2 regions of the Glutamicibacter sp. NPDC087673 genome follow, and region 1 is predicted to be linked to the other one. Evidence: predicted binding sites of a transcription regulator. Region 1 holds the regulator's gene; the other holds the start of a gene.
The links. Region 1 encodes Rex, which represses fermentation and respiration genes when NADH is low (regulators of the CRP and FNR family bind a similar motif). Its sites were predicted from a motif close to CTTGTGAANNNNTTCACAAG; they were not measured.

Region 1 (15,974 bases):
TGCCCACTTCTTCCCCACCGAGGGCGGCACCTTCATGGCCTTGGCCACCTTCGCCCTCTCCTTCCTGGTCCGCCCGATTGGCGGCCTGGTCTGGGGCCCGCTGGGCGACAAGCTGGGGCGCAAGAAGATCCTGGCCTTGACCATCATCATGATGTCGCTGGCCACCTTCCTCATCGGCATCCTGCCAACCTTCGAAGCCATTGGCGTCGCCGCGCCAATCCTGCTGGTTCTGCTGCGCATGATCCAGGGCTTCTCCACCGGTGGCGAGTACGGCGGCGCGGCAACCTTCATGGCCGAGTATGCGCCGGATCGCAAACGCGGCTTCTTCGGTTCCTTCTTGGAATTCGGCACCTTGGGCGGTTTCGCCCTCGGCACCGCCGTGATGCTGGGCCTGCAGGTGGTGCTCAGCGAGGAAGCCATGATGGCTTACGGCTGGCGCATCCCATTCTTCCTCGCTTTGCCCATGGGCCTGATCGGCCTGTACCTGCGTAGCAGATTGGAGGACACGCCGGTCTTCCAGGAGATGGAAGAATCCGGCGAAGCCCAGCAGGGCGGGTCGCTCAAGGAACTGGTGTTCACCTACTGGCGCCCCATGCTGACCATGACCGGACTGGTCATTGCGCTGAACGTCGTGAACTACACGTTGCTCAGCTACATGCCGACGTACCTGGAAACCCAGTTGGGGCTGGACCCCAACGCTTCGCTGGCCACCATCCTGATCGGCGAGGTGGCCATGATGGCCGTAATTCCATTTGCGGGCTCGCTTTCGGACAAGGTCGGACGCAAGCCAATGTGGTACGCCTCAGTCATTGGCCTGTTCGTCTTGGCAGTACCGATGTTCTGGCTGATGGGCAAGTCCTTCGCCTGGGCCATTGTCGGCTTCGCCGTGCTGGGTCTGCTCTACATTCCGCAGTTGGCCACGATTACCGCGACGTTCCCGGCGATGTTCCCTTCGCAGGTGCGCTTCGCAGGATTCGCGATTACCTACAACATCGCTACGGCGGTCTTCGGCGGCACCGCCGCGATGGTCAATGAAGCGGCCATCAATGCCACCGGTTTCCTGCTCTTCCCGGCCATCTACATGATGGCAGCGTGCGTGATTGGTGCGATCGCCATCAAGTTCATGCCGGAGACCGCCGGCGCTTCGCTGCGCGGCACCGCGATTCCCGATGCCTTGGACACCGGCATCCTCGCTGCGGTGCAGCGCGATGAAAACCGAACGTCCTGAGCCATCCAGCCGCCAAGGGGGCGCATCAGTTGAACTGCTCCCCTTGGCGGCTGGCGCATAATCGCTGGCGGCCTAGAAATCAATGCCCGGCCGGGCGTGCTTGCGAGCAAAATGCCATCCGCCCCACAACAGCAAGGCGAACACCGGAATTGTGGCGATCGTGTACAGCCCCACCGGGAAGACCTCGCCGTTTTCCCCGGTCAAGGTATCGAAAGAAATCAGGACGGTGATAACCAGCAAGGAAATCAATCCGACCCAACCGGTAATGGGCGACCCGGGCATGGGCAGCGAGGAAACAGAGCCCTTTTTCTTGCGCAGCATGAGCTGGCATCCGAAAATCGAGGCCCAGGTGAACAGCACGCCGATGGATGCGGTATTCAAGGCAAGGTCGAAGGCGAAGGAATCTCCGAGCCAGATGTTCAGGATGACGCCGGCAAGATAGACCACGCCCACGGTGATAATGCCGGTCGAGGGAACAAAGTGCTTGTTCATCTTCGCGAGCCACTGCGGAGCATGCCCATTGCCGCTCATGGTGCGCAGGATGCGGCCGATGGAATACAGGCCCGAGTTGCACGAGGACAGCGCAGCGGTAATCACCACCAGGTTCATCGCGCTGCCAACCCAGCCCAGGCCCATCTTCTCGAAGACCGTGACAAACGGGCTGACCCCGGATTCGTATTCGTTCCATGGCAGCACCATGGCCAGCAGGGAGACGCTGCCTACGTAGAAGACCAGGATGCGAACGACCACCGCACGGATTGCCGATGGAACTTCCTTTTCCGGGTTCTCCATCTCGCCGGCGGCAATGCCCACCAGTTCAATGGCGTTATAGGCGAAGATCACCGAGTTCAGGACCAGGATGCTGACGAAGAAACCACGGGGGAACATTCCGCCCTCGCCGTTCTCATCGCCGATGAAGAGGTTGGCCACCGACGCGGTGTGGTCTCCCACCTGTGCGTTGGTCACCACCATGTATGTACCCACGGCCAGGAACAGGACGATCGCGGTCACCTTGATGCAAGCTGCCCAGAACTCGAATTCTGCGAAAGCCTTGGCGCTGAAGAGGTTGATGGCCACCAGCAGCAGCAACGCGCAGAACGCGGAAACGGTTACCGGAACATTCGGGAAGAAATACTGGAAGTACAGGCCGATGGCGATCAGCTCGGCAATGCCGGTCATGATCCAATTCAGCACGTACATCCATCCGGAGATGAAGGCGCCCTTGGGGCCGAAGAGCTCAGCCGCATACGAGACGAAGGAACCGGAAGTCTGGCGGTACATGATCAGTTCGCCCAGTGCCCGCATCAGCAGGTAGGCCAATGCGCCAGCTACCAGATAGGACAGCACCAGCGCCGGACCGGTCGAGGCCAGGCGCCCGCCGGAGCCCATGAACAGGCCCACACCGATGGCTCCTCCGATCGCGATCATCTGGACGTGGCGGCGGCTCAGGGATTTCTTGTAGCCCTCGGCACTGATTTCCGGGGTTGCCGGGCGATGCTGACCAGATGGCATAGATGAACTCCTGACCTACGGACGCGTTCAATGAATCCGTGCAAAAATCGTGAAATGAATCCGGTGATTCACTGGATGGTCCAAGCCGTACGGGCGGGGATTCCACGCGCAACCGCGAGTCGGGCCGTGAAAAGTCTACTCCTCCTTTCTTAGAGTTCCGGACGAAACCGACTAGCATTCATAGGGTGAGTAGCCTGAATAATTCCGCATTGCCCGAGAAGGTCTCCGATGTCTTCGATCCAACGCGCTGGCGCGTGGTCGAGGGATTCGACTTCACCGACATCACTTACCATCGCCAGGTCCAGCGAGCGGCGGATGGAAGCATCGTGCGCGACCTTCCGACCGTGCGCATCGCTTTCGACCGCCCCGAGGTGCGCAACGCCTTCCGCCCGCACACCGTGGACGAGCTGTTCCGCGCCATGGATCATGCCCGCATGACCAGCGACGTGGCCACTGTCCTGCTGACCGGCAATGGCCCCTCGGAAAAGGACGGCGGACACGCATTCTGCTCCGGCGGCGACCAGCGCATCCGTGGCCGTGACGGCTACCGCTATGCCGAAGGCGAGACCCGCGAATCCATCGACCCGGCGCGTGCCGGGCGCCTGCACATCCTGGAAGTCCAGCGCCTGATGCGCACCATGCCCAAGGTTGTCCTCTGCGTCGTCAACGGCTGGGCTGCCGGTGGCGGCCATTCGCTGCACGTGGTCTCGGATCTGACCATTGCCTCGAAGCAGAACGGCAAGTTCAAGCAGACCGACGCTACCGTCGGTTCCTTCGATGCCGGATACGGTTCGGCATTGCTCGCCCGCCAGGTCGGGCAGAAGACCGCCCGCGAAATCTTCTTCCTTGCCCGCGAGTACTCGGCCGATGACATGGTCCGCATGGGCGCCGTCAACGAGTCGGTAGAGCACGAACGCCTCGAAGAGGTGGCCCTGGAGTACGCAGCCGACATCGCCCGCCAGTCCCCGCAGGCCATCCGCATGCTGAAGTTCGCTTTCAACTTGGCCGATGACGGCTTGGCCGGCCAGCAGGTCTTCGCTGGCGAAGCCACCCGCATGGCGTACATGACTGATGAGGCAGTAGAAGGACGCGACGCGTTCCTGGGCAAGCGCGACCCGGATTGGTCCAACTACCCTTACTACTTCTAATCTTCCGCGACGGAACGAGGACCGGATATGGACAGACAACTCTCTGAACTGCTCGCAGCCTTGGCCACGGCGGCCAATGACGGGGGGCCGGCCGTTGAGGTATTGCTCGATGAGAGCAACCCCAACGGCTGGCGCATCGAGTACTTGGCACCACAGGACCTGCCAGGTTTCGAGCAGCCCATGGCAGTGGTGCGGACTTCCGGTTCCACCGGCCGGGCCAAGCGCACGGTGCTCAGCGTTTCGGCGTTGGCATCCAGTGCGCAGGCCACGGCCGAGTTCCTCGGCTTCGAAGGCCAGTGGCTGCTGGCCTTGCCGGTGCACTATGTCGCGGGACTGAGCGTGCTGACGCGTTCATTGTTCGCCGGCACCAAGCCCGTGGTGATGGACACCGAGGGCAGCTTCTCGGCCACGGCATTCACCGAAGCCGCCAATCAAATGATCGACTCCCGCCGGATCACCTCGCTGGTTCCAACCCAGCTTGCCCGGCTGCTGGATAACCCGGCGCCGGAAACCTTGCAGGCGCTGAAGCGTTTCGACGCCATCCTCTTGGGCGGCGCGCGAGCCAGCAAGGACCTGCTGGTCAGCGCCCGACACCATGGGCTGAAGATTTTCCAGACCTATGGGTCCTCGGAAACTTCCGGCGGCCTGGTCTACAACGGCACGGCCCTTCCCGGCGTGCAGCTGGCAGCGCATGAGGGGCGCATCTGGGTCGCCGGCCCCATGCTCGCCGACGGATACGCCAACTCCCCCGAAGCCACCGCCGAGCACTTCATTGAACGCGATGGTGTCCGCTGGTACGTCACCGATGACCTGGGCACCGTTGAAAAACAGCGCTTGAAGATCATTGGACGCATCGATGATGTGATCAATACCGGGGGCATCAAGCTTTCGGCATCGAAGATTGAAGGGCTGCTGGAAGAATTCTTCACGCAGGCAATCGTGGTCCCGGTGCCCGATCCGCAATGGGGCCACAGCGTTGGCCTGGCCTATGCGGGCCCGACCAATACCGCCGATGCCTTCGAAGCGGTGCGCCGGACCTTGGGCAAGGAAGCGGTGCCCAAGCACGTGCGCCACTACCCTCTTGGCTTGCCGCAGCTGCCTAATGGCAAGTTCAATCGACAACTGGTCATCGAAGAACTAGGCGTTCGCGACTAGTCTCGATTCGCCTTGCACGCCTAATCGCGGGAAACTAGAGGGTACGAGTTTCCGCTTGCCCTGAAAGGACAGAAAGTGGCCACACTTTCCCAGTGGGTTTCTGGGGCGCGTTTGCGCACCTTGCCTATCGTCATTGCCCCGGTTGTCATCGGTACCGCAGCCGCGCTGGGCGAAACTGGAACCGTTCATTGGTTCCGTTTCGTCTTGGCTCTGCTGGTGGGCCTGCTGCTCCAGGTCGGAGTGAACTACTCCAACGACTACTCGGACGGCATCCGAGGCACCGATGACGAACGCGTCGGCCCGCTGCGCCTGACCGGTTCCAAGCTCACCGAGCCGAAGAACGTGCGCAATGCCGCTTTCGGCTGCTTCGGGCTAGCCGCCATCTTCGGTCTGGTCCTGGTCATCATTTCTTCCTCGTGGCCGCTGCTGCTGGTAGGCGTCGCCGCGATCTTCGCCGCTTGGGGCTACACCGGCGGCAAGAACCCCTACGGCTACCGCGGCTTGGGCGATATTTACGTTTTCATCTTCTTCGGCTTGGTCGCCACCTTGGGTACCACCTTCACCCAGATCAACCAGCTGACCATGGCTTCGCTGTGGGGTGCCATCGGCACCGGCCTGATTGGCTGCGCCCTGCTGATGGCCAATAATGTGCGAGACATTCCTACCGATAAAGAGGTGGGAAAGATTACCTTGGCGGTGCGCCTTGGCGAACACAATGCCCGCTTGAGCTACGTGCTGATGCTGGCGGTAGCCATCCTCCTCCCTTTGCTGGCCACCAGCGCCTTCCCATGGATGTGGCTGGTCCTGCTCACCTTCGTTCCTGCAGTGGCTCCATCGCTGCTGATGCTTCGCGAGCAGCAGCTGCCAATGCTGGTGCTGGTGCTCAAGCAGACCGGCATGGTCAATGTCGTATATGCGGTGCTCTTCTCCTTGGCTATCGCCATCGAGGTTTTGGCCTAGCCACCGCTGCAGAAGGAAAAACGAGATGGGCTGGCCGGATCAATTGATCCGGCCAGCCCATCTCGTTAATTGTCATGCCGGCCATGCGTGAATGGCTGGCTATGCAGTTCGAGGTGAACCTGCGTGGGGAAATTTACTCGGCGCCAGGGGTCTGCTTGCGCTGTGATTCGTCGAATTCATCCTCAACGGCTTCATCAGCTAGCTGCATCCTGGTCTTGTTTGCCGAGGTCTTGCTGAAAGCGTTGCGGATATCTTCGTTCGCCTTTAGCCGAAGTTTATTGAAGAAAAGGTAGGCCACCGCGAAGGCCACGACCAGGCCAATAATTCCGGAAACGAAGATTGGCCACTTCATACCTAACCAGAGGCCCAAGAAAACGGCTAGGAATATGCCTAGGCGGATAACGGTATATTTCACAAACTGCATAGTCTCAATTCTACCGGTGAACCTGTGAACAGGATTATCACTAGAATGGAAGCATGGTCCGCTTATTGATTTTCGCCGCAGTGGTTTCGGTTGCTTTGACGATTTATACCCTGATCGAATGCGCTCGTGCAGAGCGCCGCAGCATTCGTTCATTGCCTAAGCCTGCGTGGATTGCGGTCGTCATCCTCCTTCCGCTAATCGGAGCCGGTTTGTGGTTCCTCCTAGGTCGCCCTGTTGCGTCAAATGGCACCCCTGCGCAGAAGTCCATGGCTCCGGACGACGATGAGGATTTCCTGCGCCAGCTGGAGGTCTGGCGCCGCCAGCAACAGCGTGAAGCCGACTCGAAAGCGCGTGAGCAAGACCTCACTAAACGTGAAGACGTGCAGAAGGCCGATGGCGAGAAACCAGCCAAGCCTGAGGCCAAGGAACCGAAGCCAGGTGCAGAACGCAAGAACAAGCCAGAAGGCACCGACAGCTCTTCGTCTGAAACCGAATAACCCCCTAGTACTGCCGGGATCCCGGCAACCAGCCCAGCACGCGTGCCAGCGCCGCTGGGCTTTTTCATGCCTCGTGAGAACTTCGGGCATTCTTGCAGGCGGCCAGGGACGCGGGGCTTCCTCTACGGGCGCTGGAGGGGCGGACGGGGGCAGGCGCCGGTCAGTGCCCCGCACTTGAGTACCAGGGCCCGCAACGAACGCTTAAAGTACTGCGAGCGGCCTCCCCGCTAAAGGGAAACCGCTCGCAGTGCTGGATTCTTAGGAACTAGACTCCGGCGTAGGAGTGCAGACCGTCGAAGAAGATATTCACGATGGTGAAGTTGAAGACCACGCACAGGAAACCGATGATCGACAACCAGGCCGAGCGTGGGCCCGTCCAGCCACCGGTGGCACGGGCGTGCAGGTAGCCTGCGTAGACAACCCAGATCACGAAGGACCAGACTTCCTTTGGATCCCAGCCCCAGTAGCGGCTCCAAGCGGCCTCAGCCCAGATCGCACCAGCGATGACAGTGAAGGTCCACATCACGAAGCCGATGGTGTTGATGCGGTAGGCGAAGTTCTCCAATGCGCCGGCACCTGGCACCACGCGCATGAAGGGCAGCTTGTCGTCCTGTCCAGCGGCCAGCCGGTTCATGCGAGCATGCTGTACCAGCTGCAGCACATTCATGGCGAAGCTGATGGCGAACAGTGCCGATGCCAGGACGGCGATGGAGACGTGAATGACGATCCATGGCGACTGCAGGGCAGGAACGAGGTGGCCAACCGGTGTCGGGAAGCCGATGGTGGCACCGCACAGCATCAAGGTGACCAGGCCGGAGATGAAGGATCCCATGAAGCGCAGGTCCTTGAAGATCAGCACCAGCAAGAAGACCAGAGCCACCAGGAATGCACCGGTGGACAGGAACTCGTACATGTTGCCCCAGGGCACTCGGTGCGCGGCTATCGCACGGGAAACCACGGCACCGCCGTGCAGGGCAGCGGCCAGCCACATCAGCACCACGGCAATGCGAGCCGTGGGGCGCTTGGCCGACAACTGCGTGTACTCCATCTTGTCGGTCACGATATGCTCGCCGACGTTGTCGGCACGCACAGCGGCACCCCGGCGCGAACGGGACTTGGTGCCCACGGCGCCGCCGGCGCTAACCAGCAGTTCCTCGTCGCGCTTGAGCGCTTCGGAATCCATTTCGCTGATGGACTTGTTGGTCTTTGCCAGGTCCAAGGCGAAAATGATGAAGACCACTCCGTAGACCATGGCGGCCAGCAGCATGAACAACTGGCTGTATTCACCCAGCGTTTCATTGATTGGCGCTAATGCCCCAGCGTTATCCATTTACTGCTCCTTGGTTCTGCTCCTGGCTTGCCAATGGCCAAGCCTTGTCAAAGATCTTCTGTAGTTCTGCAGCTTCGCGTTCCAGACGCGGATCCTCGCCACGTGCCAGCAGTGCGTACTCGATACTACGCTTGCCGTTTTCTTGTTTCAGCTTCACCCAGACGCGGCGACGCGGGGTGAACAGCGAGACCGCAAGGCCGATCAGCGCCAGACCTGAGAAAATGCCGATTGGCAGCTTGCCCGGGTCATGATTGATGTCCAATGCAACGAAGCGCTTGAGGTCGTCAAAGGTAATCGAGCCCTTGCCGTCGGGCAGCTCGTAGGTCTGCCCCGCTTCGAGGATGATGCCGCCGGCATCCAAATCACGGCTGTTCAGCGGTTCCATCTTCTCCGTGTCCAGCACGAACACGTTTTGCGGGTTGCCGTCGTCAAGGCCCAGATCCCCGAAGTACGAGTTCAGGTGCAGCTGGGGGTTGATGGCGTTGGGATCGCCCGAGATGCCGAAGCCGTTCTCATCCACCAGTGCGGTTGGCAGCAAGAAGCCCTGGAAGCCCAGCTGCGATGGCTCGGCGTCCGGAACCTTCAGCACGAACATCGAGGTGTAGACCGAATCCTGCGGAATGGAAACCGCCGGGCCGGAATAGGAGACATTGCCGTTGCCATCCTTGACGGTGATCACCGGGGCGTAGCCATTGCCGACCAGGTACACGTCACCGCCGCTGATCCGCAGCGGATGGTTGACCTTCAGCTCCTGCTTCACTGGCTCGGCATCGGGCGATTCGCGCACCTTGACGTGGGCGGTGAAGTCCAGCGGCTGTCCGAAATGCGATTCGGATTCGCGGTCGAAGATGATGTCGAATTTGTCCAGCGTCACAGCAAAGGGCGGCAAATTATCGGCATTGAAGCCGGTGCCCGGGGTGAAGGAGTCGTAGGCCACCAGCGAATTCACGAAGGTCTCCCCCTCGACAACCACGCGCTGCCCGGTGTAGCCCAGGGCTCCGCCGATCGCGGCCGAAGCCAGTACGCCCATCAGCGAGATGTGGAAGAGCAGGTTGCCGATTTCGCGGGTATACCCGCGCTCTGCGGCAACCGAGGCCCCGGTGGCATCCTCGCGGCGCTCGACACGGTAGCCGCGCTTCTTCAGGATCCTGAACGAATCCTCGATGACCTGCTGGTCATCGGGCGTATCCGTCTCGCCTTCCAGAATTTCATGCGAGCTGTACTGGGGAAGTCGTTCCAGGCGCACCGGGGTCCTCGGCGGCGGGGTGCGCAAGGCTTTGGCGTGCTTCTTCACACGCGGGATGATGCAGCCAATCAGCGAGACGAACAGCAAGATGTAGATCGCGGAGAACCACACCGATGAATACACTTCGAACATCTGGAAGCGATCCAGCCATGGACCAGCGGTGGTGTGCTGTTCCAGGTACTGGGCTACAGATTCGGGGTTGGCGTCGCGTTGCGGGAAGATCGATCCCGGTACCGCAGCGACGGCGAGCAGCAACAGCAGGAACAAGGCTGTTGGCATCGATGTCAGCTGGGTCCAGATCCAACGCATGGAACCCATGAATCCCAGAGCAGGCGCGTCGCCAGTTCCCTTGGAATTCCGTTGTTGTTTCGCCATTAAATTGGCAACCTCACTTCATTGGCAAACCAGTTTTGCAGTTCTGCTACCCATGTTCCCCACAGACCGGTCACCATGACCAGTCCCAAGGCAATGAGTAGTACCCCGCCCAAACGCATGATGAAAACCTGGTGCTTGCGGAAGAACGCCAGCGCCTGCATGCCGCGCTGCAACCCCATTGCAATCAGGATGAAGGGCAAACCCAATCCGAGGCAATAGAACACAGTCAGGAGCGTTCCACGCCCTACGTTCGCGTCCACACCGGTGGACATGATCAGTACCGCACTCAAGGTGGGGCCGATGCACGGTGCCCACCCCAGGCCGAAGGTCAGCCCCAGAACCGGGGCACCCCACAGGCCTGCGGGCGGTTTCCTGTGGATCTTGCGGTCACGCTGCATCCAGGAGAAGCCGCCCATGAACACGATGCCCATGAAGACCACGACCAGGCCCAATGCCTGGGTGACCCAGGAGCCGTTGAACCTGAGCCACGCGGAGGCCTGGCTGAAAAGCACGCCCGCTGCGATGAAGACCACGGAGAATCCCAGGACAAAGAGCAGTACGCCGGAGACCACGCGGCCGCGCCGGTGCTCCTTCAGATCCGCACCAGTCAACCCGGTGACGTAACCGAGGTAGCCCGGCACCAGCGGCAGGACGCAAGGCGAAAGGAAGGAGACCAGCCCGGCCAGCAGTGCTACTGGGGCAGCCAGCAGCAACGACCCGTCCAGGACGATGTCGGCAAAGGGATTAGTGGTCACTGATCAGCTCACAACTCTTCGGTCAGAGCGGAGTCGATCAATGACTTCAGGGTGCCAGGCTCTACGGCACCGATCACGCGGGCACGGACACGGCCCTGGCGGTCCAGCACCAAGGTGGATGGAACCGCTTGCAACGGGACGTACTTGGTCATCGCCAGCTGGATGTCCCCGGAGGTATCCTGTACCGACTCATAGGGAATCTCGAAAGTGCGCTCGAAGGCCTTCGCCGCTTCGGCTTCATCGCGTACGTTGACGCCAATGAATTCGACTTTCTCGCCGAAGCCTTCAGCGATTTCCTTCAGATCCGGTGCCTCGATGCGGCACGGAGCGCAGGCGGCATACCAGAAGTTCATGACTACGGGCTTGCCCTGCCACTGCGTGAAGTCGATATCGGTGCCATGGTAGGTGGTGGCCTTGAGGGCAACCGGTTCGCTGCGCTTGGAAACTTCGTACTCTTCCACGGCGCCGTCGCCAGCGATGTAGTTCTTGCCGTCGCCGCTGTTTGCTTGCGCGGTCAGCGCATCTTCCTTGCCGCTGCAGGCAGCCAAGGGCACCACGGCGGCGGCAACCATGAGCGAACGCAACATGGTGCGGCGGCTCAAGTGGCGAGGATTAGGCACAGGATCTGTCATTTTGCTTTAGGCTCCAGGGATATTCGCCGCGCCGGCAAGCAGCTCGGGGCACGGTTCGGTGTAACGCACGGAGACCAATTCGTCTCCCTCAAAATCAAAGCTGGTGATGGAAGCCAGGGTGCACTCGCGCTGGCGCGGATCGTGCCACAGCGGCTTCTTCTCGGCGGCGCGGCGCGTAACCCAGATCGGCAGCTGGTGGCTGACGATAATGACTTCCGCTCCTTCGCCGTGCTCGGCGAGGGCGGCCTTGCGGTGCTCATCCATGGCCAGGCGCATGCGAGCAACCTGCTGGGCATATGGTTCGCCCCATGAAGGCTTCAGCGGGTTGACCAGCAGCGGCCAGTACTTCGGCTGACGCAGGTGCTCCGCAACCTTGGACAGCCCTTCCAGCTTGTTGCCGGCTTCGATAACCCGCTCGTCGGTGTGGACCTGCAGATCCAGAGCATTGGAGGTCGGCGCGGCTGTCTGCTGGGCTCGCAGGAGCGGTGAGGCCACCAGACGCACCACGTTGCCGCCTTCTGCTTGGCGCTTGGCAAAATATTCTCCTGCCCCATCGGCCATCTGGAATCCGAGTTCCGAGAGCCCGAAGCCGGGGATCCTGCCGTAGAGCATACGGTCAGGGTTGAAAACTTCCCCGTGGCGCAACAAATGGACGGTCGATAAAGGCATGCCTCCAGTGTCTCAAATATTCGGTGCAAATTAGCCATATTGTGGCCACCGTCAACTATTCACAGGACACGCATTGGAATCCCATATGGAAAAACCATCCTTTCGGAGGGGTTGCTCACAATCGACTGCCACTACGCTTAGTCAATAAGACAGTTCGACCAGAAGGACGCATCATGAGCGACAACGATCCTAACCAGCCGGGCCAGCCCTACAACCCGGGCCCTTCCGGCCAGGGTTCATCGCAGAACCCGTACGGCGAAAACCCCTACGGCCAGCAGCCCTCGCCGTACGGCCAGAACCCGTACGGCCAGAATCCGAATCCTTACGGGCAACCGCAGGCACCGGGCTACGACCAGTATGCCCAGCAGGGAGGTTACGCCGGCGTGCAGCCGCCGACCGAGCGGCCACGGACCTTGGCTATCGCCTTTGGCTTGATCATGCTCGCGGGCATCTTCAGTGCCCTCGCCAGCTGGCTGATGACCAACTCCAACATGATGGCCAACATGATTGGCCAGCAGTGGTCGCTGGTGCAAGAAGAGTTCCAGAACCAGATGCAGAGCACCCCGGGCATGGAGCAGGATCCACTGGTTGAACAGATGATGGCAAGCCCTGAGGCCTTCATGGCCCAGGTCAATTCCATGATGTCGACCTTCGTGATTATCTCCATGATCATCACCTTGGCCCTGTATTTCCTGGTGGGCTTCTTCGTTGGCCGCGGCGTGGGCGCCATGCGAATTATCGCCACGATCCTCGGTGCGCTTTCACTGCTGAATCTGGTGACTATCGTTCCAATGATCAGCATGTTCGCTGACACTCAAGCCGGAATTATCAACGCTGTCTACGTTGTGGGCATCTTGTTGGGCATTGCAGGCGTGGTCTTCGCCTGGTTGCGCCCTTCTTCGCAATACATTGCGCAGCGCCGCCAGGCTCGCCTGGCCGGCTTCCGCTAAACGCATGGCCGAGCCTCTTCGCGAGGCCCTGCAGGGACAATAAAGGCGTAGCCGCTCCATCCACCCAAGGGATGACGCGGCTACGCCTTTTCTCGTCTGCGCGGCTTCAGCCTTGAACGGCGAGGTATGCCAGGATCTGCAATTCAGTGGAAAGATCAACGCGCCGCAGGTTCATGCCCGCGGGTACGCGAAGCGGCATCGGTGCGAACGAGAGCACCGAGCGGACCGAAAGCGCGGCCAGTTCGTAGACCAGGTCCTGCGCAGCATCGCCCGGAATTGCCAGAACAGCGATGTTGATTTCTTCGCGTTCAACCACTGCGGCCAAGTCCGCGATCGCTTCCACGTGCAGCTCGCCGACCGGGCTGCCGACCAGTGCGGGGTCGATATCCAGGATCGCCTTGACGTTGAAGCCACGAGTCCTGAAGCCTGCATATCCGCTGAGCGCGCGCCCCAGGTTACCGGCGCCGAGGATGGCCACACGCCAGTCCTGGTTCAGGCCGAGGGTGCGGCTGATATGTTCTGCCAGTTCGCGGACCACGTAGCCCACCCCGCGGGTTCCGTAGGAACCCAACCAGGAAAGGTCTTTGCGCAGGATGGAGGGGTTCACTCCAGCTTCCTTGGCCAGCACCCCGGAACTGGTGCGTTCCAGGCCCTGGGCTTCCAAGGCGTTCAGCGCGCGCAAGTACTGGGTCAGTCGAGCCAGCGTGGCCTCAGGCAGGACCCGGGCTTCAAGCTCTGACATCTTCGTTCTCCCGCACTTTTCGGTGCTCTTGAAGAGCACAACGCATTTTCATTTATTCGGCAGCGGCTAGCTGCTCAGTAGTCGTTCCAGACGCTGTGCGTCGATGTGCCAGAAGTCGCGGACTTCTCCGTTGATCAGCAGAACCGGCACTTCCTCGTGGTGCTTGGCCAGCAATTCAGGGTGCTGGTCAATATCCAGTTCGGAAAACTCCATATTCAACCGGCCAGTCACCTCGGCCACGGTTGCGCGTGCGGCCTGGCACAGGTGGCAGCCTTCTCGAACCAACAGCTGGATCTGATTCAAAGTACTCACCTGCCTATAATCTCACGAGCCGTAACCGCCCTTAAACTTGGCAATGAAATAAACTGGATCAAATGTCTTCCATCGATCATCACCCCAGCCCGAATTCCGCCCTGGCTCCGGACACGGTCGCCGCTTTCTTCGATGTAGATAACACCCTTGTGCGCGGTGCATCGCTGTATCTGCTGGCCCGGAAACTGCATGAGCGCCGCTTCTTCCAATTCCGCGAAATCCTCTGGTTCGCGCTCAAGCAGTTGCGCTTCGCCGCGCGCGGTGAGCACCTAGGGGACATTCACCAGATTCGCGACCGTGCGTTGATGATGGTCCGAGGGATCCCGGTGTCCGAGATCGAGAAGATCGGCAACGAGATCTATGACGAATACATCGAACCCAAGCTATGGACCGGTACGGTAGCCATTGCTCGCCAGCATCGGACGGTGGGCCGTGAAGTCTGGCTAGTCACTGCCACTCCCCTGGAAGTGGCGAATGTCATCTCGCAACGTCTCGAACTTACCGGTGCATTGGGCACTGTAGTGGCCAGCGAAGACGGTTTCTACACCGGAGCGCTGGCCAGCCCGATCCTGCACGCTGCGGAAAAAGCGCAAGCGGTGCGCACCCTGGCGAAGGCTCGCGGCATCTCGCTGTCGAAATCATGGGCATACTCGGATTCCTACAATGATGTTCCCTTGCTTGAAGCTGTGGGACACCCCGTATGCATCAATCCCGATGCGCGGCTTCGCGCCTACGCCAAGCGCCGCGGCTGGCAGGTCTACGATTTCCGCACCGGCCAGCGAGCTGCCAAACTAGGCCTGAAGGCCGCTGGAGTGCTTGGTGCGCTCTGGGCGGCGCGACGGTCCATTCTGCGCCGTTCCGGCTCTTAGGCCGGCGCTGGGCGGCTTTGGATAAAGCAATCGCCACCGTTCAACAGTTTCACTGTGAAGCGGTGGCGATGATTGCCAAGCGGCAAATGCTCAGAAGTAGATTTACTTCTTATTACGACGCTGGTGGCGGGTCTTACGAAGCAATTTGCGGTGCTTCTTCTTCGACATACGCTTGCGGCGCTTCTTGATAACAGAGCCCATAGTGGTTCCTCACAAACTAAATAAATGCGTCAACCCCAAATGCCTGCTTGCGCGCGAGCCCAAGGACAAGGTTGACCGGACGTTAAACGTTCCTTAACAGATTACCCGCTTTTCGGTCATGCTCTGACCATCGCGCGGACTATCGACCGTAAGAACCGGTACCGTGCTGCGGATCAATGGCCGCGGCATTCAGATATGATTCCACGGCGTTTTCCGGAACGCGATAGGAGCGACCGAACTGAACAGCAGGCAAATCACCGGCGTGGATCAGCCGATAAACGGTCATTTTGGAAACGCGCATCATGTCGGCCACTTCGGCCACAGTCATGAAACGGGCTCCGGCAAAATTCTGTTTATCCGTCATGCGGGATATTCTCCTGACGCTGATCTCTTATTCGTCGCGTTAATTTAGCGAAGATGAACTTACACGACTTTGGATCAACATCGGCGGTTCAGGTTCACGTTCGCTTTGTACTAGTCTAATCGCACTTTTGTAACTTTTGCATCACGAAACACACACGTGACCATCTGAATCACATTTTTTGATGCCTGAACGAGACAATCCGCGTGATTTCACCGGGTCCCCAATGAATTCACGCGGATTGCAGCGCTGCAGATTATTAGATGACGCCCTGTGCGAGCATTGCGTCTGCGACCTTCACGAAGCCCGCGATGTTGGCGCCGGCGACGTAGTTCCCCGGCATGCCGTACTCGTCTGCAGTAGCAGCACAGCTGGTGTGGATGCCGACCATGATCTCAGTCAGGCGACGCTCGGTGTGCTCGAAGCTCCATGCATCGCGGCTGGCGTTCTGCTGCATCTCCAGAGCGGAGGTAGCAACACCACCAGCGTTGGCTGCCTTGCCCGGGCCGAAGAGCACCCCTGCATCCTGGAAGATCGAGGTCGCTTCAGCGGTAGTAGGCATGTTGGCGCCTTCGGCCACTGCGATGGTGCCAGCAGCAACCATCTTC
Region 2 (15,974 bases), on a different contig from region 1:
TTCATGGGGCAGCATCACGATGATGCGGATGCCCACCATGTCGTGGATTTCGCGCAGCGGGTTGGGGAATTCCAGCACCGGGGCGGTCTCGGAACTTTCCTGCAGCCGGCGCGAGGCCTTGGCCGCGAAGGACTGCGGCGATTTCACCCGGCCGGTAATGAACAGCGGTTGCACCTCGGAATTCGCGAACAACCGGCGGATCTTCGCCTTCATGGCCGACATGACGGTATTGAGTTCGCCGGTCACAGACTTGTACTGCTCAACGGCGGCCGCAATCTGTTCGGAGAACTCGTCGTTCGCCTGGCCCTGCGCCGGATCCATCATTGATGCCTCCTGGATGCTAAAGCGTTCCTGAAAATGCTGTCCTCATGCTCATGCCCTGGCGCCAGCCGGGTGCGGCGACGGCCCTTATGGGCGGGAAAGGCGCTTAGCCATGTCGTCGAACAATGGCGCCTTGTCCTCGGTCTTCTTCTGCGCGGCAGGCTTGGTTTCCTTGGCTGGCTGCGCGTTCTGCTTGATCGGGGTGACCTTCGAGTCCGATCGGCCGGCCGCGATGCCTTCGGCGCGGGCTCGGGCCAGCGCGTCCTGGTGATCCTGTTCCAGGACCGATAGGCGTTCTTCCTCGGCGGTCTTGGTGTCGGTCAGCGCAGCGTTGTAGCCATCATCATAAGCGACGCCGTACTTCTCGGCGTTTTCCCGCTCTTCGTTGTATTCCAGCTCAGCGCGCAGCTTCGCGGCCTCGGACTTCTTCTGGTACATGTGCACGGTCAGGTGGGTGATGGCCAGCAAGACGATTGGCGGCATGGCGGCAACCAGCGCGGAAACCAGCGGCGGGACTCCGTTTTCGATCGAGTCCACGGTCAAGATTGCGTGGGTGGAGTTCGCCGCGGTGGAAACGATCGCACCGAAGAACAGCAGCGACCACGGGTAGATCATGGCCTTGCGATGGAAGCCGTTCAGGGCCACGATGGCCACGGTGGCGGCCACGATCATGCCGTCAATGATGATTGGCCAGATCCAGGCCAGGCGCGGGCTGATGCCCGAGCGCTCGGCCAGGTCGGTCAATGCAGCGAACGAGAGCACGAATGCGCCGATGGCAATGAGGACCGTCGCGCCTACGGCCGTGCCTAGGACGGCGCGGTGCGGTTCGGCCGGGACCTCTGGTTTGTTATCTTCCATGCTGCTGAGCAGACCTAACTTTTTGGGAATTATCGGTATGTCTTCAAACGCGAGTTTGCTGGACCGCACCCGAGGCGCAGACCACCGCGTTCCATTTTAGCGTGCGCCTTGCGGTGCTGGGGTGCCTTGGCTCAAAGGGCGCGACGGTCGATGAAACCGGTACCGCTGATTTTTCCGGCCAGCCCCCGGTGATTCGCCTCGAAGATGAAGTAGAAGGCGCTGATCGCGATATAGATCACAACGAGCATGTTCAGCAGCGGGTAGGGCGTGAAGTCGACCATGCTGGTGGAAATCTGGAAGAGGAAGTTAATCCCGCCGAATCCGAGCAGGCTGCGCAGCAAGGCCCGGCCGGCCGGAGCCGGTTGCCCCTGCCCGTCGGTGAGCATCAGCCAGGCACAGCGCTGGCCGAGGGTAGCCCGTCCCGGCGCCAGGCTCGGCAGCCAGAAGACGCAGAAGACCACGATCAGCGGAAGCCAGAAGTTCATCCACTGTTGGCCGAACTCCGGGGCACCCAAGCGCTCCAGCAGTTCAAGGGCAGCACCGATGACAAGGAGCGCTCCGGCGGTGAAGCCTGCATCGAAGATGTTGGCCAGTGCACGGCGGGCGCGGGTCACCGGCCGCGCCGGCGCATTGGCCGCGTCCGCTTCCACCGGGCCGGACAGGAAGCGGAACATCGGCAGGTAGGCGATCATCGCGCCCAGCAGCGCGCCGGCAGTGTTAGTGATCAGGTCATCGACGTCGGCCACGCGGTAGGCGCAGGTGTACAACCCCCAAATAGCGGTGTACTGGGTCAGCTCGATGGCCAGCGAGGCCGCGAAGCCGAGCAGGACACCGGTGAAAATGTTGCCGCGCAGCCAGCGCACGGCCAAGATGCCCAGGGGCATGAACAAGATGATGTTGAACAGCACCTGCCACAGGGTGAAGCTGGTGGCGAATCCGCTCAGTCCGCGTTCCACGATGGCCAGCCTGAAGTCATCGACGAAACGGCCGGGCACCAGTTGCGGGATGGCCACCCCGGGACGGCAGAATTCGTCGCGCGTGGACGGCAGCGGAAGCATGGTGTAGCTGAACAGGCCGAATCCGTAGACGGCTGCGGTTGTGGTGGTGATGGTGCGGCGCCAGGACAACCGTCCATGCCGGCGGTATTGCACGGCCAGCAGGAAAACGCCGGCGGACGCCAAGAAGAGGGCGCCGCCGAGAATGGCGATTGCCGCTGGCCAGAACATTGTTTGCATATTTCTATCTAAGCGGAATTTTCCGGGAGAAAGCTGGGCTGCAGAATGTGACCTTGGCTATGCTTTCGGCCCGCGCAGCACTTGCCTGGTTCTGGCATCGGCAGTGAAGAGGCCGATGAACAAGCCCGCTACGAGCACGCCAGCCAGGGTCTTCATCACCCAGGCCGAGTGCCACTGCTCGATGGAGAGCTGGTCGACGAAAACCGCCACCAGGATCAGGCTGGATGCATAGATCATCAGCTTTTCAGATCCCCAGGACACCTTGTGCGAAATGGCGAACAGCGCCATCAGCCACAGAATGTACCACGGCTGGATAATCGGAGCCAGCAGCACCACCGCCGAGAGCGCCCACGCCGCTAGGCGCACCGGGCTGGAGGTGTCCTTGGCCAGCGCCAGGCGCGCCACAATGGCCAGCGCGATGACCTGGAAGACGCCCACCACGATCGCATTCACCAAGGAGATATCGGCGCCGAATATGCCAGCGAGATTGCTCAGGGACCAGCCGATCAGTCCCACGGGAGCGTACGGGAACGCCGCATCGCCCGCGGTGAACATGGCAAGCAGCCAGCCGAACCAGAGGTTGGTGACCGCACCGATCAAAAGCAGCCAGGTCAGGGAGAGGGCCGCGACCTTGGCCCAGATTTTCCACCTCTCGCGCATCGACGGGCTCCTGCCCAGCAGGACCAAGCCGATAAAAGGCAGCGCCAGCAGCACGATCGGCTTGACCGACACGGCTATGGCCAGCGCCATCGTGGCGGCCATGGGACGGCGGTCGTAGGCATAGGCGAAGGCGCTGAAGACACCGGCGATCATCAGCGCGTCATTGTGGACGCCGCCGATCATGGTCAGCAGGAACAGCGGATTGCCCACGATGGCCCAGTTGGCCCAGTTCGCGCTCTGCCCCATTTTCTGCGCCAGCTTCGCAGTGAAGTGATAGCAGCCCCAGACACCGAGCACGGCAATGATGCGCAGCAGGCCCACGCCGATTTCGGGAATGCCGTTGGAGGCGAAGTAGATGATGCGGGCGAGCACGAGGAAGAACGGGCCATAGGGCGAGGGCGATTGCGCCCACAGGCTGTCGGATCCGCCATCGAACCAGCCCGGAAGCGCGGACACGCCTTCGGCATACGGGGATTTGCCGGCGTGCAGCATGCGTCCCTGGGCCAGGTAGGAGTAGACGTCGCGGCTGAGGATCGGGAAGCTGAGCATCAGCGGAGCAGACCACATGGCCAGCACGCGGGCCAGTCCCCGCCCGGTGATCTCACCGGCAGCCTGGACCCATGGCCGGGCCAGGATCCAGGTTCGGGTCAACCAGACAATTCCCACGGCCATCAGCACGATGCAGCTGATGACACCTGGCACTTCGGTTCGGAATTCTATGAAGAAGCCGCTGCGTGCCAGCGGGGACAGCTGGTTGCGCGGGAACCAGCCGATCCCCCAGGAGGCGACGGTGATCATGGCCGAGGCGGTGAACCCTTGCCATGATAGTGACCGCAGGCTTGCGCGCTGCGGTGCCAGCTTCGGCTGCTCCACTGCCACTAGGCTTTCTTGCTCTTCTTCAGCCAGTTGGTCGAGCTGAGCAGATCAGCGCAGATGTTCTTGGTCTTCGGATCGAAGAAGACAAGGTACAAGGCGCAGGCGATGGAGATGCCCCAGGAAATCAATTGGACGCGTGGCACCAGGGAGTCCTGCAGGAACTGCCAGACGAAGATCTGGTCAGCGGCCTGGTAGGCCAGGAAGAAGATGGTGGTCAGGTGCAGCCAGAGCATCTGCCAGTCATCGCGCAGGCCGGTCGCGGCGAAGAACGGCAGCAGCCACAGGAGGTACCACGGCTGGATCACCGGGGAGAGCACGACAATCGCCGCGAAGGCGATGGCCATGCGCTGCACCAGGTGCGAATGCTTTCCGCGGAAGATCAAGACGAAGGCGATGGCTACGCCGACCAGGCGGCCGAAGAGCTTGGCCGCGGGCAGGATCCATTCGGTGGACAGCCCGATGGCGGAGACCAGCCCGCTCAGGGCGATGACCGCGATGCCTACCGGGGAGAAGATGGAGTATCCGGTACCGGTGAAGAGCATGACCTTCAGCCAACCGAACCAGTAGCCATTGAGCCACCCAACCACGGTCATCAGAGCCAGGAAGATCATTCCCGTGTAGAACCAGTAGAGGATGCGGCGCGGCCAGGCAGCATTAGGCCCTGCCCAGAGCAGGCCGATAAACGGCAGGAGCACCAGGGTAATCGGCTTGACCCCCACCGAGGCCGCCAGCACCACGATGGCCCAGAAGCCGTAGCGCTTGCATGCCAGGTAGACGGCCCAGACCGACAGGCCGGTCATCAGGGCATCGTTGTGAGCACTGGCCACGAAGTTCACCAGGAACAGCGGGTTCGCCACGGTCATCCAGGCGGCTTTGGCCCCGGAGACACCGTGCAGTTCGGCAAGCTTGGGCACGTAGCGCAGGCAGAGCAGCACGCCGATGAATGCAATGGCGCGGAAGGCCAGGACCGCCGCGTCGGTCGAAGGGCCAGTCAGCTTGACCACGAGGAATTCGATGCTCAGGTAGAGCGGGCCGTAGGGGGTGCCGTCCTGAGCCCACATGGTGTCGGCACCGAGCTGGAACCAGTTATTCAACGAGGATATTCCGTCAACATAAGGATCCTGCCCGGCAGCCACCAGGCGGCCTTGGCCGATGTAGGCGAACACGTCCCGGCTCATGATCGGCAGGGTGACGAACATCGGGATGCTCCACAGCCAGACCGCGCGGCGGACCACCTTCAGCGAACCCTCGCCCCAGCCCTTGAGCTTCTGGCCCAGGCGCCACCAGGAACGGAAGAGGACCCAGCAACCCAGGGCCAGCAGGATCACGCAGGTGATCACGCCGGCCGGTTCGGTGCGCAGCATGATGAAGAACGGGTCGCGGTTCAGCGGGGATACGCTGGCCAGCCACCCGGTACCGAAGGATCCGAAAAGGATCAGGGAGGAACCGATGACGCCGCTGAGAAGAGTCCTATTCACTCCAGCGTAGGGCGGGGAGCTCACTGCTGCTGGCTTGCTGGCTGACACACTGACACCTCGGGCTGTAACGGACATGAGTTCGAGAGTAATTAAGCCAGCGTCGCATGTGCCGTGCCCTTGCAAGCAGGCAATTCAACAGCCGGAAATCTCAGACGATTTTAGCATCGAGCACGCGTCCAGGCCGGTTGAAACACTGGCCTTCCGCCGTGCGACGAGGGTGCGCTCCCCCACAGCGCTGCTTGAAGTGTAGATTGGTTACGTGGCTAGTAACTCAGAAAAAATTGTATGGATCGATTGCGAAATGACCGGCTTGGATCTGGTTAACGACGCATTGATCGAAGTAGCAGTGCTCATTACCGACTCCGATCTGGAGATCGTCGACGAGGGCATCCAGGTAGTCATCAAGCCCGAGCCGGCAGCCCTGGCGCAGATGGATGACTTCGTTCGCAATATGCATGTGGTTAGCGGCCTGCTGCCCGAGCTGGAGAACGGCATTTCCATGGAGGAAGCCCAGCGCCTGGTGGTCGACTACATCAAGAAGCACGTTCCGGAGCCGAACAAGGCGTTGCTGGGCGGCAACTCGGTGGGCACCGACAAGAACTTCTTGGCACGCGATATGCCCGAAGTCATCGAGCACCTGCACTACCGCATTATCGACGTGTCGACCTTGAAGGAGCTGAGCCGCCGCTGGTTCCCGAAGGCGCACTACGGCGCTCCAGCCAAGACCGGCAACCATCGCGCACTGGGCGACATCCAGGATTCGATCAACGAGCTTCGCTACTACCGCGACGCCATCATGGTTCCGGCGCCGGGACCAACCTCCGATGAGGCCAGGAAGATCGCCGCCGGGATCACCCAAAGCGCCGGCTAGCCGCTAAACGAAGGCCCCGGCGCATTGGTGATGCACTGCACAGTGCCCCAGGGGCCTTCCGATTGGCATCAAGCGCGGAATTGTGTGTATAGTATTTCTCGTTGCCAGATACGGAATTGGTTCGCAAAAGCGTTCTGACTAGTAACGAAGTAAACATGGTGGGTATAGCTCAGTCGGTAGAGCGTCTGGTTGTGGTCCAGAAGGTCGCGGGTTCAAACCCCGTTACTCACCCCAGAGACAAAGACTCGATCCAGAACGAAAGTTCCGGATCGAGTCTTTTGCTTTACCCGCACGCCTGGCAACGCCGCCGCTCAGCTGACGAGCCGCAGAATTAGACCGTGCGCACCACCCTGGCTGGCGAGCCAACCACAACAGCGCCGGCAGGTACGTCTTTCGTTACGACCGCGGCGGCAGCGACAACTGCGTTCTCGCCGATCGTGACACCGGAAAGTATGGTCGCGTTCGCGCCAATCCAGACGTTGCGCCCAATGATCACTGGAGCCGGAATCATATCCGCCCGCCGAGCAGGTTCAAGATCGTGATTAAGTGTTGCCACAACGACGTTGTGCCCAATCAAGCACTCATCCCCGATACTGATGCCGCCTTGGTCCTGGAATTTGCAGCCAGCATTGATGAAGACGTTTTTCCCCAGTTCGATATTGCGGCCAAACTCCGAGTTGAACGGCGGGAATAGCACCACCGAGTCGTCAACGTTCGTTCCGGTCAGCTGCCGCAGCAAATCCCGCACTTGCCCTGGGCTGCGGTAGCCGTCGTTCAGCTCCGCGCAAATGCGCAGCGCGTCCTGGCTTGTGCTATGCATGAGCGCATGCAGCGGCGAACCGGCGGTAATTCTCTGGCCAGCATTCAAGGCTTCCAGAAGATCGTCAATGCCCAAGAATTCCCCCCATCATCAATTCTTCACGGTGGCTCAAACTATATCGGCTTCCACCGTCGATGCCTAGCATCGTCGGGCCCTGCACCTGCAGCAAAGCATTTCCCGCAAGTACTGCTGGCAAAGGCGTGATCACGGCACGGGGATCCATCTCATGAGTCAGTTCAGCGGCGAGCAACAGCCCCACGGCCATGAATAATGAGCATCCCGTCACAATCCCGGAAATGGCTCCATGCGAATTGGTATTTCCGGCCTGGATACGTGTATAGTATTTCTCGTTGCCCGGTACGAGATCATGAGCACTACAGCTTCTGACTAGTAACGAAGTAGACATGGTGGGTATAGCTCAGTCGGTAGAGCGTCTGGTTGTGGTCCAGAAGGTCGCGGGTTCAAACCCCGTTACTCACCCCAGATCGAAAGACCTGGTTCGGAATGGAAATTCCGAACCAGGTCTTTTCTCGTTTCCGACGCCTTGAAGCGCAATCAGCAAGGCACCGGGCCTCGTTGATTCCAGACCGAACATCTGGAATCCAGAGGCACTCGCCACCAGTCCCCGCCAGCGAATCCGACACGGCGTTCAGCATCGCGCCGCTAGCCGCCAACCCGCCTTCACCGCCGGCAATGGCCACCGCATGGAACCACCAGATGCCCAGGCACCCTGCCGACGCCGAAAAGATCGCTTCCATGGCACAGGTCGGGCGCCTCGACGCGATCGCACGCAACCCTGCCAGCAGTCTCGAAACAAACAGATTCCATCAAGCGACAACCGGGTCGATTTCGCGTGGAGTGATCCGCAACCCGCGGGACAGTCCAGGGCTGCACTATTGGCACTGCCCGCCCTGCACAACGAGCCACTCGTCTACCCGGGGCCCGATCTGAATTATCGTTGGCTCCGGTGAAGCCAACGCCATTACGCGCGGATGCGAGCTGCAGACTCGTCGCCGACAGGACCGATTGAACAGGCAGTTCGAACCTACCGGCGAGCGCAGTGCTGCCCGGATGCGGCGTTAAGTCATATTTCGGTGGCTAGGAACACGGATTCGAAACTATGTTCGAATGCGTTGTGTTTTGGGGTCTACCCCCGTGTTTTTCGAGACTTTTTGCGTTATCTAGTGACTTGAATCGTTGTTTGCCCTGGCGAATAGGCACGCATTGGCCTGAGCGACCATAATGGATGATGTACTTCGGCAAGCCAGTGAGCTTTATGCCTTCGTTCCATCCACCGAAAGGTACTCCCCCTGTGAAACGCGCGCTCTTTGAAGAGGACCACGAGCAGTTCCGTGAACTGGCTACGGAATTCAACGCCCGGGAGATTTCCGGTAAATACGCTCAGTGGGAAAAGGATCATCAGATCCCCCGCGAGGTGTGGCAGTCTGCCGGTGAAAACGGCCTGCTGGGTCTTGCAGTGCCTGAGCAGTTCGGTGGCATGGGCATCGATGATTACCGCTTCCGTGTAGTGCTTGATGAGCAGCTCGTGCGTTCGGGGCATCTGTCCGTAGCCTTGGCCTTCCACCTGCACGACGACCTGGTGCTGCCGTACCTGCTCTCCTACGGCTCTGCCGAGCTCAAGGCCAAGTGGCTTCCACGCATGGTCGATGGCTCCACCATTACCTCCTGCGCGTTTACCGAGCCTGGCGCTGGGTCTGACCTGCGCGCGGTGCGCACCAAGGCGGTCCGCGATGGCGATGACTGGCTGATTAGCGGCCAGAAGACTTTCATCGGCAATGCTGCGTTTGGCGATGCCGCTCTGGTGCTTGCGCGCACCGATGGCGAAAGCGGACGGGCGGGCGAGCAGTCATTCTCGCTGTTCATGGTCGAGCGTTCCGAGGGGTACACCAACGGCAGCCCCTTCGACAAGATTGGGCTGCGGGCTTCTGATACCGCTGAGCTGTTCTTCGACGATGTCCGCGTCTCAGCTGCAGATCTTGTTGGCGAGGCTGGACAGGGCCTGGCCCATGTCAAGGCGCAGCTTCCCCAGGCCCGTCTGGCTATTGCCGTGGCTGCCTCGGCGATCTGCACCGCGTCCTTCGAGCAGGCGCTGGAACATGCGAAGAACCGCTCGACCTTTGGCCAGGCGCTGACCGAGTACCAGAACACCCGTTTCGAACTGGCTAACCTGAAGACTGAGGCGCATGTCACCCAAAGCTTCGTGGACCGGGCCGTCCTGGCATTCAACGACGGCGAGCTGGATCCTTCCGAGGCTGCCGAGGTCAAGCTTTGGGCTAGTGAGAGCGCTAAAAAGCTTTCCGATCAGGCATTGCAGCTGCATGGCGGCTATGGCTACATCATGGAGTACCCGATTGCCCAGTCCTTCACTGCCTCCCGCTTGCTGACCATCTTCGGTGGCACAAGCGAGATCATGCGTGAAACTATTGGACGAGCACTCTAAGCACTTTTGAAAGGAACCGATCACGTGCCTATTCGGCAGATCACTGTTTACGGAGAACCTGTACTTCACAAGCGTGCGGTGGAGGTCACCGAGTTTGATGGCGCCTTGCGCGAGCTCGTTGCCGATATGCACCTCACCATGGATGAAGCGCATGGCGTGGGCCTGGCGGCTCCGCAGATCGGTTTGGGCCTGCGCATGTTCACCTACGTCTTCGCGGACCAGGACGATGCTCCCGAGCGGGGCGTAGTGATCAACCCCAAGCTGACGCTTTCAAAGGTGTCGCAGGCTCCCGCGGATGCTGATGACGACTCCGAGGGCTGCTTGTCCGTGCCCGGGTTGAACTACCCGCTGCAGCGTGCCGACTATGCGAAGGTGGAGGGTTTCGACGAGTTCGGCAATCCGATCTCTTTCGAAGCGCACGGCTGGTTCGCGCGCATCATGCAGCACGAGTACGACCACCTTGACGGCTACCTCTACGTGGACAAGTTGCAGCCACGCTGGGAGAAGAAGTGGAAGAAGGCCAAGAAGGCTCTGGGTTGGGGCGTGCCTGGCAACACCTGGTTGCCGGGTACCGATGAGGATCCATTCGGCCACTAGGCCTCCCGCCGCCTACCGGGCAGTCTTGAAGTCCAGATACCGCTGATGCAGCGCCGCACCGATTTTGCCGGTGGGCGCTGTTTCTGCGTTCCAGAGCTTCGAAGCCCTGCCTTGTTCTAGCCAGAAGGGCAGGAACATGCCGTTCTTGCCGGGCAGGATCTGCGCGGCCATCTGCTCGTCGGCTACCAGCGTGCGATTCGCGTAGCCCAGGTAGTACTCGTCAAAGGGACCGAGCAGGCGCAGTGGCAGCCCGGTGGGCTCCATCGCTTCAAGCTCCCGGTGGGCGCGGCTGCCGGCGATGACCCAGTAGCACTCCCCGCGCTCATCGCTTCCTGCGCTGGACAGCAAGCCGCCGAGTGCTTCCGCGGCGGTTCTCATGGTGGTCAGCGTCTGTCCCGTGTACCAGGCTGCGTCGCGAAGGGTAGCTGGCCCATGCGAGTGCAGGTAGCGGCGCAAGAGTTCCGCCAACGGATCTTCTGGTTCCCGGTGACGTGCAATCCATTCATCCACGAGCACGAAGTCCTGCGCGATGAGTTTCGCGTCTTGTGGAATGGGCCCCTGGCAGATCAACCTGTCCAGGACGAGGACCTGCAGGATAACCAGTCCTCGCTGCTGGCCGGTCTCCATTCCATTCTGGTTCAGTGCCTTGAAGAGCGCGGTGCGGCTGGCTTGCCCGTGCTGCTGCAGATGCGCGCTGATGATGCCAGCTGCCTGGTCAATGTCCTGGGTGCCGATCTGCAGTCCCCGCATCCGTGTGGCCGAGGAGCGCAAGGTGCGTTCACGCGTTGCGCGAGTCATCCAGCGCGCATCTTCGGCCAAGCAGATATGCAGCGTGCCCCGCATGGTCCATGACCGCACGAGCCGTCCTTCGCTGAAGAGCGCATCGACTTGCTGGCGGGATTCTTGCGCTGCGGAGCGCTGAGCCAGCGCGTAGCGTCCTGCAGCGAAGTCCTGGGACTGGAACGCGAGCATGTGTTCTGCGGCCTGCAGTACGGATTCTGCCGGCTCCAGTAGCAGCTGGCTCGCCATGCGCGCCGCCAGCGTCCGGGTACTGTCCATTAACCAACCTCGATCCAATGCTTGATGGCCTAAAGCCTAGCAGTGCGGAGGTACAGAGATGCCCGCGAAGCGGCGCACCTGCAGCCGCCGTTGATGCAGGGGCGTCGCAGGCTCAAGCGGACCTCCAAGCCCGGATGCGCGCAAAGGTCGAGACCTGCCTGGACTTTGCTGGAGAGGTGCTGGCCAGGTGCTGGTTCTCGTTGGCCCCCTGGAACCGGAAGGTCCTTTGGAGGGCTTCGTGCCGCCCGGATGGAATAGCAAAAGGGACCATCCCAGCGCGCAATGCGTTGGGATGGTCCCTTCAGCTGCAAGCAGCGAGGTCCTAGGCGGTGACGGCTTCAGCCTTCAGCGCTGGTACTGCTGCCGGGTGGGTGCCGGCCATCGATTCGATGACGCGGACAACCTGGCAGGAGTAGCCGAACTCGTTGTCGTACCAAACGTAGACGACAGCGTTCTTGCCGGACACGATGGTGGCCAGGCCGTCAACGATGCCGGCGCGGCGCGAGCCGACGAAGTCGGTGGAGACAACCTCAGGCGAATCGATGTAGTCGATCTGCTTGTGCAGGCTGGAGGTCAGCGAGGTTTCACGCAGGTAGGCGTTGAGCTCTTCCTTGGTGGTCCCGTTCTCCAGGTTCAGGTTCAAGATCGCCATGGAGACATCCGGGGTCGGTACGCGGATCGCGTTGCCGGTCAGCTTGCCTTCGAACTCCGGCAGGGCCTTGGCCACTGCCTTGGCGGCACCGGTTTCGGTGATCACCATGTTCAGCGCTGCCGAACGGCCGCGGCGCTCGCCCTTGTGGAAGTTGTCGATCAGGTTCTGGTCGTTGGTGAACGAGTGAACGGTCTCGACGTGCCCGTGGGTGACACCGAACTTGTCGTTCAGGGCCTTGAGCACTGGGGTGATGGCGTTGGTGGTGCACGAGGCAGCGGTGACGATCTTGTCTTCCGCGGTGATCCACGAATCGTTGATGCCGTGGACGATGTTCTTCAGATCGCCCTTGCCCGGTGCGGTCAGCAGGACGCGGGAAACGCCCTTGGCGGCCAGGTGCTGGGACAGGCCGGCCTCATCGCGCCAGCGGCCGGTGTTGTCCACCACGATGGCGTTGTCGATGCCGTGTTCGGTGTAGTCGACGGTGGTCGGGTCATTCGAGTAGATGACCTTGATCAGGGTGCCGTTGGCGAGGATCGTGCTGTTTTCCTCGTCGACCGTGATCGAGCCTTCGAAGCGGCCGTGCACCGAGTCGCGGCGCAGCAGCGAAGCGCGCTTGACGATGTCGTCATCCGAGCCCTTGCGGACCACGATGGCGCGCAGGCGCAGGCCGTAGCCGCCACGCTCGATCAGGATGCGGGCCAGCAGGCGTCCGATGCGGCCGAAGCCGTAGAGGACAACGTCCTGGGGTTCAGCGTCGGTTGCGCCGGCCTGGCCAACCTTCTCGCCCAATTCATCGGCCAGGAAGGCGTTCAGATCAGCGGAACCGGATTCCTTGAACTTCTTGTTCACGCGGCCGAGGTCAACTGCTACCGAACCGACGTTCAGGGCCTCGATGGCATCCAGGATGGCCTTGGTGTCGTTCAGGTCGAGCTCTTCGCCATCGATGCGGCGCACTACGCGGTGGGCCTTGATGATGTCGATGGCGGACTGGTTGATCAGCTTGCGGCCGTAGACGGAGGTCACCACATTGTTCTTGCGGTACAGACGTCCGATCAGTGGGATCATGGCCTCGGCGAGCTCTTCGCGCCCGCTCCATTCTTGCTGGGCAACGACAGACTGCTGGGTCACAGAAAATCCTTCCAATTCAGCCGACTCGCAGATCCATAAAGTCGGTTGGCACCGTGGGAAGCACCATTGCTTTTGCGGTGGCACGAGGTAACAGGATCATCCTCGTAAGTACATGATCCATTCTAGACCGTGCGCAGAAAAACTGAGGATCGGGGACTGTGAATCATCTCACCAGCGCACCAAGGGCTGATGCCGGCGCAATCGCAGGAAGGAAGAGTGTGAATGGGATGGCCGATACGCCGGGTTTTGTCGCGCCGAAGCGGGACGGTCATCTATCTACGACTGCCGTTGCCGGCAGCCTCTAGCGGTCCACCCGACTGCATGGGGCGAACAGCCCTCATAACGCAGTCTGTCTGACCTTGCTCCGAGTGGGGTTTACCTAGCCACCCCAATCACTTGGGGTGCTGGTGGTCTCTTACACCACCGTTTCACCCTTACCAGGAAAACCTGGCGGTCTATTTTCTGTGGCACTAGCCTGCGGGTTACCCCGAGTGGGCGTTACCCACCACCCTGTTCTGCGGAGCCCGGACGTTCCTCGGGGCAATTGCTTGCCACGCGACCGTCTGGCCATCCCATTCATTAACCATTCTAGCCCCGCGAGTTTCCCGACGCTGACCACCACCGAGAGCCACTGGCCACACTGGCGCTACCCGAAGCGCTCGGCTTCCAACAGCCGCAACCAGATTTCGCTGATCGTCGGATAGGCGGGGACCGCATGCCACAACCGGTCCAGGCTGACCTCGCCGACGATCGCAATGGTGGCCGCATGCAGCAGTTCCGCGGCATCCTGGCCGGCGAAAGTGGCGCCGACGATCACCGAACGCGCCTGGTCTATCACCAGCTTGGCCCGCCCGGAATACCCGTCGGCGTGCAGGCTCGCCCCGGCCACCGCACCCAGCTCGTGCTCGATAACCGAAATCTGCAGACCGGCGTCGCGGGCCTGGCGTTCGGTGAGTCCGACCGCGGCGATCTGCGGATCGCTGAAGACCACGCGCGGCACCGCATGGTGGTCCGCCGTGGCCGCATGCCTGCCCCAGGGCGCATCGAGAACCCCGGTTCCATTGATCCTCGCGGCAATGGCCTCGCCCGCGGCCCGGGCCTGGTACTTGCCCTGGTGGGTCAGCGGGCTGCGCCCGCTGGCATCTCCCACGGCGTAGAGCCAGTCGGCGCCCGCCACGAGCATCGTGTCATCGACCTGCAGCCGCCGGGACGGGTCCACCCCGAGTGCTTCGAGTCCCAGGTTCCCGATCTCCGGCCGCCGCCCGGTGGAGACGAGCACTTCCTCGGCTTCCACGAGGGATCCTCCGGGCAGCTGGAGGCCGGCTATCCCGTGCTCACCGCGGTGGACCTGCAACGGAGTGGTGTCCTGGTGCACCACTACCCCGGCCTCGGCCAGCGACTGGGCCACCAGCTCGCCGGCGAACGGCTCTTCGCGGCCCAGCAGCGACCCGCGGGCAAGGATGGTGACCTTGGATCCGAGGGAGGCGAAGGCGAATGCCAGCTCCACCCCGGCAACTCCGCCACCGATGATGGCCAGCCTTGGCGGGATCGCCTTGGCCGCAGTGGCCTCCCGGGTGCCCCACGGCCTGGCTTCAGCCAATCCCTCGATCCCAGGCAGAACTGGAGTGGATCCGGTGGCCAGGACTACGGCCCGGGCCGAGTACTCGCGATCCGCCACCTGCACCAGGCCGCGCCCGGAAAGCTGCGCCCGGCCGCGGATCAACTCGATGCCGGCCGAACGCAGCCACCGTTCCTGCCCGGCATCATCCCAGTTGCTGGTGAAGGCGTCCCTCCGCGCGAGCACCGCCTCGGGATCCAGCGCACCAGTCACCGCTTCGCGGGCCCCGGGAACCCGGCGTGCCGCGCGCAGCGCATCGCCGCTGCGCAACAGGGCCTTGGAAGGCATGCATGCCCAGTACGAGCATTCCCCGCCCACCAGCTCGGATTCGACGATGGCCGCTTTCAGGCCCTGCCGGGTGGCATAGTCGGCGGCGTTCTCCCCGGCCGGCCCGGCGCCGATCACGATCACGTCGAAGTCGCAGTGCTGCCCGGAGGCAGTTTGGCTAGCTCTTGAGTTCTGCTGGGGCATGCTCTGTCCTTGCTCTGCGTGAAGCGCTGCTGGGTCGTGGGTTCAGCCTAGCCAGATCTGCGCTGCGGGTACATGCCCTGGGCAGAAGATCAGGTGAACTCCGATAAGCTGGAACGCGTGCTTATTTTGTTGCCGCCTTCCGAAGGCAAAACCGCCCACGCCGAAGGTTCTCCGTTCGAAATCGAGGATCTGTCTTTTCCGGAGCTTTCCGGGGAACGCCGGCTGGTGCTTGGCGCCCTTGCTGAAGTCTCAGCCCGCGAAGATGCCATGGACCTGCTGGGAGTCGGAGCCTCGCTGGCCAAGGAAGTAGCGCGGAATATCAATCTGCACACCGAGCCCGCAGCCAAGGCGCACGATATCTACTCGGGGGTGCTCTTCGAGGCCCTGGACTACGCAAGCCTGGATGAAGCAGCGCAGCGTCGCGCCGATGAATCCATCATCGTGGTCTCCGCCCTGTGGGGTGCCGTGCGTTTTGGCGATCGCATTCCGCCCTACCGCTTGTCGATGTCGGTCAAGCTCGAGCCGCTGGGCAAGCTGGCCACCTGGTGGAAGAAGCGTCTGGCTCCGGTGCTGGATGCGGTCTCCGGCGACCAGCTGATCGTGGACGCGCGATCGAGCACCTATGCGGCCGCCTACAAGCCGGCCAATGGCAACACCGTTACGGTCAACGTCTTCCAGATGCGCAATGGGGTCCCGAAGGTGGTCTCGCACTTTGCCAAGCACACCCGTGGCGAGGTCGCCGGTTTCCTGGTCCAGCAACCGGTCGCACCGAAAAACCCTGGAGAATTGCTCGAACTGGTCCAGACCAAGTGGGAAGCGTCCCTCATCGAAGACAAGAAGGGCTTGGCGCTGAACATCCTGTTGCCGGA

Region 2: ACIOTL_RS08460 (glyceraldehyde-3-phosphate dehydrogenase) is a predicted target of Rex. The motif match lies at 13,172-13,191, and genes of this name have one in related genera.

The regions. Positions count from the first base shown of each region.
Region 1 is NZ_JBIUWB010000002.1:149,729-165,702, reverse strand. It holds gene ACIOTL_RS05085 (MFS transporter) at 1-1,228, shown strand, start outside; gene ACIOTL_RS05080 (amino acid permease) at 1,301-2,740, opposite strand; gene ACIOTL_RS05075 (1,4-dihydroxy-2-naphthoyl-CoA synthase) at 2,926-3,888, shown strand; gene ACIOTL_RS05070 (AMP-binding protein) at 3,916-5,043, shown strand; gene ACIOTL_RS05065 (1,4-dihydroxy-2-naphthoate polyprenyltransferase) at 5,119-6,003, shown strand; gene ACIOTL_RS05060 (DUF4229 domain-containing protein) at 6,137-6,427, opposite strand; gene ACIOTL_RS05055 (PLD nuclease N-terminal domain-containing protein) at 6,481-6,924, shown strand; gene ccsB (c-type cytochrome biogenesis protein CcsB) at 7,190-8,254, opposite strand; gene ACIOTL_RS05045 (cytochrome c biogenesis protein ResB) at 8,247-9,875, opposite strand; gene ACIOTL_RS05040 (cytochrome c biogenesis CcdA family protein) at 9,875-10,630, opposite strand; gene ACIOTL_RS05035 (TlpA disulfide reductase family protein) at 10,639-11,232, opposite strand; gene ACIOTL_RS05030 (histidine phosphatase family protein) at 11,269-11,931, opposite strand; gene ACIOTL_RS05025 (DUF3824 domain-containing protein) at 12,105-12,881, shown strand; gene ACIOTL_RS05020 (redox-sensing transcriptional repressor Rex) at 12,988-13,662, opposite strand; gene ACIOTL_RS05015 (glutaredoxin family protein) at 13,690-13,935, opposite strand; gene ACIOTL_RS05010 (HAD family phosphatase) at 13,998-14,804, shown strand; gene ACIOTL_RS05005 (30S ribosomal protein bS22) at 14,907-15,005, opposite strand; gene ACIOTL_RS05000 (helix-turn-helix domain-containing protein) at 15,145-15,369, opposite strand; gene gdhA (NADP-specific glutamate dehydrogenase) at 15,626-15,974, opposite strand, start outside.
Region 2 is NZ_JBIUWB010000003.1:191,973-207,946, reverse strand. It holds gene ACIOTL_RS08525 (GTP pyrophosphokinase family protein) at 1-324, opposite strand, end outside; gene ACIOTL_RS08520 (DUF2637 domain-containing protein) at 409-1,179, opposite strand; gene ACIOTL_RS08515 (VanZ family protein) at 1,311-2,414, opposite strand; gene mptB (polyprenol phosphomannose-dependent alpha 1,6 mannosyltransferase MptB) at 2,472-3,947, opposite strand; gene mptB (polyprenol phosphomannose-dependent alpha 1,6 mannosyltransferase MptB) at 3,953-5,452, opposite strand; gene orn (oligoribonuclease) at 5,688-6,299, shown strand; tRNA gene ACIOTL_RS08495 (tRNA-His) at 6,458-6,533, shown strand; gene ACIOTL_RS08490 (DapH/DapD/GlmU-related protein) at 6,631-7,194, opposite strand; gene ACIOTL_RS08485 (hypothetical protein) at 7,184-7,525, opposite strand; tRNA gene ACIOTL_RS08480 (tRNA-His) at 7,527-7,602, shown strand; gene ACIOTL_RS08475 (acyl-CoA dehydrogenase family protein) at 8,432-9,580, shown strand; gene def (peptide deformylase) at 9,605-10,177, shown strand; gene ACIOTL_RS08465 (winged helix DNA-binding domain-containing protein) at 10,190-11,236, opposite strand; gene ACIOTL_RS08460 (glyceraldehyde-3-phosphate dehydrogenase) at 11,559-13,016, opposite strand; RNA gene rnpB (RNase P RNA component class A) at 13,236-13,591, opposite strand; gene ACIOTL_RS08450 (dihydrolipoyl dehydrogenase family protein) at 13,663-15,105, opposite strand; gene ACIOTL_RS08445 (YaaA family protein) at 15,223-15,974, shown strand, end outside.